Regions from separate parts of the Enterobacter sp. QK-SA4 genome, predicted to be linked through region 2. Evidence: predicted binding sites of a transcription regulator. Region 2 holds the regulator's gene; the other holds the start of a gene.
The links. The regulator PurR, encoded in region 2, represses purine synthesis genes. The targets are predictions, from matches to a motif close to CANGCAAACGTTTGCNTG.
Positions count from the first base shown of each region.

Region 1: the regulator PurR is predicted to act here: its motif matches at 1,681-1,698, upstream of AC1VYI_RS23950 (nucleobase:cation symporter-2 family protein).

Region 1 is NZ_JBXFXH010000007.1:4,645,622-4,651,173, forward strand. It holds gene recG (ATP-dependent DNA helicase RecG) at 1-319, shown strand, start outside; gene gltS (sodium/glutamate symporter) at 322-1,524, opposite strand; gene AC1VYI_RS23950 (nucleobase:cation symporter-2 family protein) at 1,750-3,141, shown strand; gene AC1VYI_RS23955 (AsmA family protein) at 3,261-4,949, shown strand; gene yicI (alpha-xylosidase) at 5,107-5,552, opposite strand, start outside.
Region 2 is NZ_JBXFXH010000007.1:2,752,052-2,757,603, forward strand. It holds gene sodB (superoxide dismutase [Fe]) at 1-77, shown strand, start outside; gene AC1VYI_RS14760 (MFS transporter) at 116-1,282, opposite strand; gene cydH (cytochrome bd-I oxidase subunit CydH) at 1,446-1,535, opposite strand; gene purR (HTH-type transcriptional repressor PurR) at 1,833-2,858, shown strand; gene punR (DNA-binding transcriptional activator PunR) at 2,877-3,788, opposite strand; gene punC (purine nucleoside transporter PunC) at 3,903-5,102, shown strand; gene cfa (cyclopropane fatty acyl phospholipid synthase) at 5,401-5,552, shown strand, end outside.

The sequences.
Region 1 (5,552 bases), 1.9 Mb from region 2:
CGCGGTTGCGTCCCACTGCGTTCTGCTCTACAAAGCGCCTCTTTCCAAAACCGCCCAGATGCGTCTTCAGGTGCTGCGCGACAGCAACGACGGTTTTGTGATTGCGCAAAAAGACCTGGAGATCCGCGGCCCGGGCGAACTGCTGGGCACGCGTCAGACGGGGAACGCCGAGTTCAAAGTGGCGGATTTGCTGCGCGATCAGGCCATGATCCCAGAAGTTCAGCGCCTGGCTCGCCATATTCATGAACGCTACCCCGAACAGGCGGCAGCGTTAATTGAGCGCTGGATGCCGGAAACCGAGCGCTATTCCAACGCCTGATTTCAGGCAAACATCGGCAGCATCAGATACAGCTTAATCACCAGCGCGTTGACGATATCAATGAAGAATGCGCCAACCATCGGGACCACAAGAAACGCCATGTGCGATGGCCCGAACCGTTCTGTGATCGCCTGCATATTGGCGATAGCCGTTGGAGTGGCCCCCAGACCAAACCCGCAGTGACCCGCCGCCAGCACCGCCGCATCGTAGTTTTTGCCCATCATGCGCCAGGTCACGAACATGGCGTACAGCGCCATAAACAGCGCCTGTACCGCCAGAATCGCCACCATCGGTAGCGCCAGCGAAGCCAGTTCCCACAGCTTGAGGCTCATCAGCGCCATCGCCAGGAACAGCGACAGGCAGACGTTGCCGAGCACCGATACCGCCCGTTCAAACACGCGGTAGAAGCCCATCAGCGCCAGACCGTTGCTCAGGATCACCCCGATAAACAGCACGCAGACAAACGTCGGCAGTTCAAATGCGGAACCCGCCAGCCATTGCGCAACCACTTTGCCCACGGTCAGGCAGATGGCGATCGTCGCGATAGTTTCAATCAGCACCAGCGAGGTAATGCTGCGCCCGACGTCCGGCTTTTCGAACGCGGTCGGCACCAGCTCATCGTCAGGCCTGCCGTTCGGCGTGGTGGAGTGCTTAACCAGATACCGCGCCACCGGGCCGCCAATCAGGCCACCCAGAACCAGGCCAAAGGTCGCACAGGCCATCGCCACTTCCGTCGCATTTTCAAACCCATAGCGCTCGATGAACAGCTTGCTCCACGCGGCCCCGGTTCCGTGACCGCCCGAAAGGGTAATCGACCCCGCCAGCAATCCCATCAGCGGATCCAGCCCCAGCAGCGTTGCCATGCCGATGCCAATGGCGTTTTGCATCAGCAGCAGCCCCACCACCACAATCAGGAATACGCCGAGCACCTTACCGCCCGAGCGCAGGCTCGCCAGGTTGGCGTTCAGGCCGATAGTGGCAAAGAAGGCCAGCATCAGCGGATCTTTCAGGGACATATCAAAATCGATTTCCCAGCCCATGCTTTTTTTCAGTATAAGCAGAGCCAGCGCCACCAGCAGGCCACCGGCGACAGGTTCAGGAATGGTGTATTTCTTCAGAAGGGAAACGCTATGTACCAGCTTGCGACCAAGCAGAAGAACCAGCGTTGCGGCAACAAGGGTCGACAACGTATCGAGATGAATCATAAAAGGCTCCTGTAATGCGCGTGTTCCATACACACGCGGCGTTATCCTGGGCCGGGTTGCGCTCTTCATGAGCTCCCGGCGCAAAAAGTGTAATTTTTTTTCCCCACGCGTTGTAGAAAACCTGCTCACAGCAGCAGATTTTCTTCCCTTTTTTTGCTGGCAATCGTTTGCTTTTACCAGGTGGTCAGATAAAATGCCCGCTTTTCCACCGTGGGATTGCCGCCGATGTCCGTTAACACCATAGAGTCGCCTGATGCGCAACCGATTGCGCAGAAGCAAAATAGCGAACTGATTTACCGCCTTGAAGACCGCCCGCCGCTGCCGCAAACGCTTTTCGCCGCCTGCCAGCATCTTCTGGCAATGTTTGTTGCGGTGATCACCCCGGCGCTGCTGATTTGCCAGGCGCTCGGCTTACCGGCGCAGGACACGCAGCACATTATCAGCATGTCTCTCTTCGCCTCCGGCGTGGCCTCGATTATTCAAATTAAAGCGTGGGGTCCGGTGGGGTCGGGATTATTGTCGATTCAGGGCACCAGCTTTAACTTCGTGGCACCGCTGATCATGGGCGGTGCGGCGCTGAAAACCGGCGGTGCGGATGTTCCGACCATGATGGCGGCGCTGTTCGGCACGCTGATGCTGGCCAGCTGTACGGAGATGGTGATCTCCCGCGTTCTGCATCTGGCTCGCCGCGTCATCACCCCGCTGGTTTCCGGCGTGGTCGTGATGATTATCGGCCTGTCGCTGATCCAGGTGGGCCTGACGTCCATCGGCGGCGGCTATGCCGCAATGAGCGACCACACCTTCGGCGCGCCGAAAAACCTGCTGCTGGCGGGTGTCGTGCTGGCGATCATTATTCTGCTTAACCGTCAGCGTAACCCTTACCTGCGCGTCGCCTCGCTGGTGATCGCCATGGCGGCGGGCTACCTGCTGGCGTGGGCGCTGCGCATGCTGCCGGAGAACACCGCGCCGACCAACAGCGCGCTGATCGTCGTTCCTACGCCGCTGTACTACGGACTGGGCATTGACTGGGGCCTGCTCCTGCCGCTGATGCTGGTCTTTATGATCACCTCTCTGGAGACCATCGGTGATATCACCGCCACCTCGGACGTCTCCGAGCAGCCGGTGTCCGGCCCGCTGTACATGAAGCGCCTCAAAGGCGGCGTGCTGGCGAACGGCCTGAACTCATTTGTCTCTGCGGTATTCAACACCTTCCCGAACTCCTGCTTCGGTCAGAACAACGGCGTGATCCAGCTGACCGGCGTTGCCAGCCGCTACGTCGGTTTTGTGGTGGCGCTGATGCTGATCGTTCTCGGCCTGTTCCCGGCGGTAAGCGGCTTTGTGCAGCATATCCCTGAGCCAGTGCTGGGCGGCGCGACGCTGGTGATGTTCGGCACTATCGCGGCCTCCGGCGTGCGTATTGTCTCCCGCGAGCCGCTGAACCGCCGCGCGATCATGATTATCGCGCTGTCGCTGGCCGTTGGCCTGGGCGTGTCCCAGCAGCCGCTGATCCTGCAGTTTGCGCCTGACTGGGTGAAAAACTTGCTCTCTTCCGGCATTGCCGCGGGCGGTATCACCGCTATCGTTCTGAACCTCGTTTTCCCGCCTGAAAAGAACTGATCATCTTCACGGCAGGTAGTCAATGCCTGCCGTGACATCTAATTACACCATTCCCGCCTTGAGGATTGCGCATAAATCGTGCATAACTCCCTTATGTGCGTTTTGCGGGATGGAAGACCATGAAATTTATTGGAAAGCTACTCGTCTATCTTCTGGTAGCCCTGCTCATTGTGCTGCTGGCGCTCTATATTCTGCTCCAGACCCGCTGGGGCGCGTCTCAGGTCAGCAGCTGGGTGACGGTGAATACCGACTACGAACTCAGTTTCGACAAGATGAATCACCGCTTTTCGTCGCCTTCCCACATCATTCTGGAAAACGTCACCTTCGGTCGGGACGGTAAACCCGCCACGCTGGTTGCCAAAAAAGTCGATATCGGCCTGAGCAGCCGCCAGATAACCGATCCGCTGCATATGGACACCATCACCCTGTTCGACGGCACGCTGAATCTCTCGCCTCAAACGGCACCGCTGCCGTTCCAGGCGGATCGCCTGCAGCTGAACAATATGGCGTTTAACAGCCCGAATACCGAATGGGACCTGAGCGCGCAAAAGGTCACGGGCGGCGTCAGCCCGTGGCAGCCGGAAGCGGGCAACGTGCTGGGGAACAACGCGCAGATCCAGATGAGCGCGGGCTCGCTGACCCTGAACGGCGTACCGGCAACCAACGTGCTGATCGAGGGCCAGCTTAACGGCAGGGAAGTGGTGCTGAAAACGATTGGCGCCGATATGGCCCGTGGCTCGCTTACCGGCTCCGCCCTGCGCAACGCCGACGGGAGCTGGATTATCGACACGATGCGCCTGAATGAGATCCGCCTGCAGAGCGATAAAACGCTGATGGCGTTCTTCGCGCCACTGGCCTCCATCCCTTCTCTGCAAATTGGTCGTCTGGACGTGACCGACGCCCGGCTTCAGGGCCCGGACTGGGCGGTGACCGATCTCGACTTAAGCCTGCGCAACCTGACTCTCAGCAAAGGCGACTGGCAGAGCCAGGAAGGCCGCCTGTCCATGAACGCCAGCGAGTTTATCTACGGCTCGCTGCATCTTTTCGACCCGATCCTGAATGCGGAGTTTTCCCCGCAGGGCATGGCGCTGCGTCAGTTCACCTCCCGCTGGGAAGGCGGCATGGTGCGCACGTCCGGTAACTGGCTGCGCGGCGGTAAAGCGCTGGTGCTGGACGATGTTGCCATCGCCGGGCTGGAGTACACCCTGCCGCAGAACTGGAAAACGCTTTGGATGGAGCCCCTACCGGAATGGCTGAACAGCGTCACGCTGCAAAAATTCGGCCTGAGCCGTAACCTGGTGATCGACATCGATCCTGCCTTCCCGTGGCAGATCACCTCTCTGGATGGCTATGGCGCAAACCTGCAGCTTGTGAAAGATCGCCAGTGGGGCGTCTGGGGCGGCAGCGCGACCCTGAACGGCGCGGCGGCGACCTTTAACCGCGTCGACGTGCGCCGTCCGTCGCTCGCGCTGAATGCGAACGCCGCCACGGTGAACATTACCGACCTTAGCGCCTTTACCGAGAAAGGTATTCTTGAAGCAACGGCGACGGTTTCACAGCTTCCGCAGCGGCAGACTACGGTGAGCCTGAACGGGCGCGGCGTACCGCTCAACGTGCTGCAGCAGTGGGGCTGGCCTGCGCTGCCGATTGCGGGCGACGGCAATATTCAGCTCACCGCCAGCGGTAGCGTGCAGGCGAATGCCCCACTTAAGCCAACGGTGAACGGCAAGCTGAACGCGGTGAATATGGATAAACAGCAGGTACAGCAGACGATGACGGGCGGAGTGGTTTCAACACCGGTGCAATAAACAAGCCGGGTGGCGCAAGGTAAATGCAAAACGGCAACCCTGTTGCCGTTTTTGATGTTTGTTCCCTCTCCCTGTGGGAGAGGGTCAGGGTGAGGGCACCAGACCGCATAATTATCGTAGGCCCGGTAAGCGAAGCGCCACCGGGCATTTTTCCAGCTCAGAAGTGAACCACCACCTCATCCCCCTCGGCTTTCACCACCACACCCCACTCGCAGCCCTCGTGTGAACCGCCCTTCACGTCGCTCACCTTCTGCACGTTGCGCAAGCACACCGACCAGTTTTGTGCGTCTCCCGCACCGGTAAAGGTCACGATGTCGCCCCGACGTGACGCCTTCAGCGTAAACGCCACGGAGCCGTCCGCCGCAGGCACTTGGCTCACCGCCGTTGCGCCGTCGTCCAGGTTAAACAGCTGGAAGGCCGTCCCCTCATTCCACGCGTAGTCCGGCTTCTGGTTGTTGTTACCCAGCGCCAGCTGCGTATTGTCGCGCACGTAGACCGGCAGGCTCATGAAATTGTGCTGCTGCTTATGCCAGCGGCTGCCCTGAATTTCGTCGTTGTGCCACAGGTGCGTCCAGCGTCCTTCCGGCAGGTAGAACTGCACGT
Region 2 (5,552 bases):
ACGCGCGTCCGAACTACCTGGAGCACTTCTGGGCACTGGTTAACTGGGACTTTGTTGCGAAGAACTTCGCCGCGTAAGAGACACGCAGAAGGGTTCGCCCTTCTGCGTTTTTGGTTTATTCCGCAGCGCAGGCTGCTTCAGGCTGTTTACGACCCGACATCATCACCAGCAGCAGGCCGAGCGCGGCAATAATCGCCCCCATCACAGGCACAAAGCTGTATCCCAGACCACCTGAAATCACGGCCCCACCGGCCGCGGCGCCCAGGGCATTACCCAGGTTAAACGCACCGATATTCACGGAAGATGAAAGTCCCGGCGCCTCGTGCGCGACACGCATCACGCGCATCTGCAGCGGCGGCACCACGGCGAAAGTGGCGGCTCCCCAGACGACCATCGCAATCGCGGCCCCAAACTCATTACGCGCCAGCCACGGAATGGCAACCATGATGACAATCAGCAGGGTTAAGAAGCCCTTAAGCGTCCCGCTCACGGAACGGTCGGCAAATTTCCCGCCGAGATAGTTGCCGATCGAGAAGCCCACGCCAATCAGCACCAGCATCGCGGTCACAAAGAGAGGCGTTGCGTGGGTGATGTCATGCAATACAGGTGAAATATAGGTGTAGAGGGTAAACATCGCCCCTGCCCCCAGCACGGTGGTCAGCAGCGCGGAGAGCACCTGCGGGCGCATCAGCACAGCCAGCTCTTTACGCACTTCCGGACGTTCTCCGGCGCTGCCTTTCGGCAGGGAGAAGAACAGCGCCACCATCGCAATCACGCCCAGCCCGGCCGTCGCCAGGAAGGACATACGCCAGCCGATCGCTTCCCCCAGCCAGGTTGCCGCAGGCACCCCGCCGATGTTGGCAATCGTTAGCCCCATAAACATGGTCGCCACGGCGCTCGCCTGCTTGTGTTTTGGCACCACGCTGGCTGCCACGACCGATCCCAGCCCGAAGAATGCGCCGTGATTAAGGCTGGTCAGAATACGCGATAGCATCAGGGTGGTGTAGTCTGGCGAAATGGCCGAAAGCACGTTGCCCAGGGTGAAAATCGCCATCAGGAAAATCAGCGCATTGCGGCGCGCGCGGTGCGAAAGCAGAAGCGTCGTCAGCGGCGCACCGACCATCACGCCGATAGCGTAGGCGCTAATTAACATCCCTGCCGCAGGGATAGAGACATCTACGCCCCGGGCAATAACAGGCAGTAACCCCATCGGGGAGAATTCAGTGGTGCCAATCCCAAAAGCGCCAATCGCCAGGGCCAGCAGGGGAAAATTGATTTTCATGCGTCAACTCCGGATGCCGTGTCATTTGGTGACACAGAACAAAGAAGCGGAAAGCATGACATCAATCACAAAAAATGAGAAGTTAACAAAATGGCAAAAGATTTTTGCCAGAGAAGTAACAATCCGGGGAGTCGGGAGGGAGAAGGCTCTCCCTCCGCGTAAATCAGTGCAGCGCAGCCGTCAGACCGGCCGCAACAATCAGAGCCAGCACAACAACGGTGGTGAACAGCGAAAACTTAAGATCGGAACTCATCAATTTTTCTCCTTTTAATCCCCACACGAAAAGTGAGCTTGCTCATTTTTGCACAGATTACGTCAAAAATCTTCCTGGATTTATACTGATAACCACTTTACCTCTTCCCCTTTTCATCAAGATAGGACAAAATTCCACGCTAAATTTATTAGCGTACCGGCCATTGACCCCCTCCTGACGTCCCGTGTCGTTTTCCCGGCGTGCCGCAATTCAAGATTGCGAGATAAGGGTGAGAGAAGGCAAACGTTTACCTTCAAGTTTTTCAGGAGCTTAGGATATGGTCTGGAGTGACATTTAATGGCAACAATTAAAGACGTAGCAAAACGCGCAAACGTTTCCACTACAACCGTATCACATGTAATTAACAAAACCCGCTTTGTGGCGGAAGAGACGCGCAACGCCGTCTGGGCAGCGATCAAAGAGCTGCACTATTCGCCAAGTGCGGTTGCGCGCAGCCTCAAGGTTAATCACACCAAGTCCATTGGATTACTGGCAACCAGCAGTGAAGCGGCCTATTTTGCCGAGATCATTGAAGCGGTCGAAAAGAACTGCTTCCAGAAAGGCTATACCCTGATTCTGGGCAACGCGTGGAACAGCATTGAAAAACAGCGTGCCTACCTGTCGATGATGGCGCAAAAGCGCGTTGATGGCCTGCTGGTGATGTGTTCCGAGTATCCGGAGTCCGTGCTGTCGATGCTGGAAGAGTATCGCCATATTCCGATGGTGGTGATGGACTGGGGCGAAGCGCGCGCAGACTTCACCGATTCCGTTATCGATAACGCCTTTGAAGGCGGCTATATGGCCGGTCGTTATTTGATCGAACGCGGTCACCGCGAGATTGGCGTGATCCCCGGTCCGCTGGAGCGCAACACCGGCGCGGGCCGTCTGGCCGGTTTTATGAAAGCGATGGAAGAAGCGTTGATCAACGTGCCGGAAAACTGGATTGTGCAGGGCGACTTTGAGCCGGAATCCGGCTACCGCGCGATGCAGCAGATCGTCTCCCAGCCTCACCGTCCAACCGCCGTCTTCTGCGGGGGCGACATCATGGCCATGGGCGCGCTCTGCGCTGCCGACGAGCTAGGCCTGCGCGTACCGCAGGATATTTCCGTGATCGGGTATGACAACGTGCGTAACGCGCGCTTCTTCACCCCGGCGCTGACCACCATTCACCAGCCAAAAGACTCGCTGGGCGAAACGGCCTTTAACATGCTGATGGACAGAATCGTCAACAAGCGTGAAGAGTCGCAGTCCATTGAAGTTCACCCGCGTCTTATCGAACGCCGTTCCGTTGCGGATGGTCCGTTCCGCGACTACCGTCGTTAATCGCTTTACGGGGGCCAGCTACGCTGGCTCCCGTAACCATTCCCGGTTCAGCGTTTCGCTGTCTCCCAGATAATCCAGCAGCCAGGCCATAGCAGGCGAGACATCATTTTGCTGCCATGTGAGGCAGCAGGCCGCATCCGGGAACGGATTCTCCAGCGTCAGCTCAACCCACTCTCCGGTATCGATGCGCGGACGCGCGAAATGAACGGGCACCATCGCGACGCACAGCCCGGCGCTGAGGCACGTCGCCGACGATTCCCAGTCAGGGGCCACCACCCGCCGCTGGTTGTCGAGAAGCCAGGTGATACGCTTGGGCAATGAACGGGACGTATCCTCCAGCACCAGCGACGGCCAGTTGCGCAGCGTGTCATCGCTCAGCGGCCCTTCCATCGCCGCCAGCGGATGATCGCTTGCCACCACGCATTTCCAGCTCAGCATTCCCATATCGCGAAAAGCGTAACGTCCCCCGACCGGGATCGCCTGCGTGGCCCCAATCGCCATCTCTGCCCTGCCGTCCGCCAGCGCATCCCAGACGCCGTTAAACACCTCCTGCGAGACCCGCAGCTCGACGTCAGAAAAATGACGGTAGAAATCGACGATCATCTGCCGGGTGCGCTCGGGTTTAACAATGTTATCCACCGCGATGGAAAGATGTCCCCGCCAGCCGTTAGCGATCTGCTGACACTGTTCGCGGGTGATCTGCATTTTTTTGATAACAGAACGCCCTTCTTTCAAAAACCACGCGCCTGCGGGCGTTAATTCCACATCGCGATGCCGCCGTTCAAACAGCGGAACCGCCAGCCACTCCTCCAGCTGGCGCACCGTGTAGCTGATGGCCGAAGGGACGCGGTGCAGCTCCTGCGCCGCACCGCTAAAGCTGCCGTTACGCGCAACAGCATCGACCACTTCAAGAGAATAATCTGACCACATTTTCTGCCTGCAAAATTTTTGAATGCACCCGCCAAATATTAGCGTTTCACAAGCGGCTTTGCACTCCCTACACTCAGCGCCAATGTATACCTGCCTCCTCAGGAGAATAAAATAATGCAACCCAGGAACGGTTTTTTAGTCTGGCTCGGCGGCTTGAGCGTGCTGGGCTTTTTGGCCACCGATATGTACCTGCCGGCGTTTGCCGCCATGCAGGAAGATTTACAAACGCCTGCCGCCGCCATCAGCGCCAGCCTGAGTTTATTCCTCGCCGGCTTTGCCTTCGCTCAGCTGCTCTGGGGACCGCTCTCGGATCGCTTTGGTCGTAAACCGGTACTGTTGCTGGGCCTGGCCATTTTTGCGGTGGGCTGCCTGGGAATGTTATGGGTACGCGATGCCACCTGGCTGCTGGTGCTGCGGTTTATTCAGGCCGTGGGCGTCTGTGCCGCGGCCGTGACCTGGCAGGCGCTGGTCACCGACTATTACCCGGCTAACCGCACAAACCGTATTTTCGCCACCATTATGCCGCTGGTGGGTCTCTCACCTGCCCTCGCTCCCCTGCTGGGCAGCTGGATCCTCGCGCATTTCGACTGGCAAGCCATTTTCGCCACGCTGTTTACCATTACTCTGGTACTGATGCTGCCAGCGTTCGCCCTCAAGCCCGCGCATAAAAAAGAAGCGCATGAAGAGGCGAAGCCGATTACCTTTACTTCCCTGCTCAGCGCCAAAGCGTATCGCGGGAATGTCCTGATCTATGCCGCCTGCTCGGCAAGCTTCTTCGCGTGGCTCACCGGCTCGCCGTTCATTCTGCACGATATGGGCTACAGCCCGGCAGCCATCGGCCTGAGCTATGTTCCGCAGACCATCGCGTTCCTGGTAGGCGGGTACGGCTGTCGCGCGGCGCTGCAAAAATGGGAAGGTCAGCAGATGCTGCCGTGGCTGCTGGTGTTGTATGCGCTGAGCGTTATCGGGACCTGGGCCGTTGGCTTTATTCCCGGTGCCGGTCTGGCTGAAATTTTGATCCCATTCTGCGTGATGGCCGTCGCGAACGGGGCGATTTACCCTATCGTTGTAGCCCAGGCGCTGCGTCCCTTCCCGCAGGCGACAGGCCGCGCCGCCGCGCTGCAGAACACCCTGCAGCTGGGGCTGTGCTTCCTGGCAAGCCTGGTGGTCTCGGCGCTGATTGCCACGCCGCTCCTGACCACCACCAGCGTGATGCTGGTGACCGTTGCGCTGGCGGTGTTGGGCTATCGCATGCAGGCAGCCGCGCAGCGTGTGCAGGCTAACCGCGCACAGGTTGAAACGTCACATGCCTGATTGCGCCAGAAATCATGTTAATTTTCAGTGATTAGGTTGCTAAGAATTTTCTGTTGAATCACCAAATTTTGAGGCCTATACTAAATTTGGTTCGATTAAATACGATAAATATTAAGTGTTAACGGGAGCCGGAGTGCTCCCGTTTTACCATGGAAGGCATTTCGGCAAGGGTTATCTCCCTTCCTCTGTTCTACGTCGGATATTAGCCTCGCGGTATTTACCGTGAGATTTCTCACAAACCAAAAAAAGCGTCTACGCTGTTTTAAGGTTCTGATCACAGTAGGGTGATGGAGAAGCTATGAGTTCATCGTGTATAGAAGAAGTCAGCGTTCCGGACGACAACTGGTCCCGGATCGTCAGTGAACTGTTAGGTCGAGCAGGCATCACTATCAATGGATCATCGCCATCCGATCCTCAGGTTAAACATCCCGACTTTTTTAAACGCGTGCT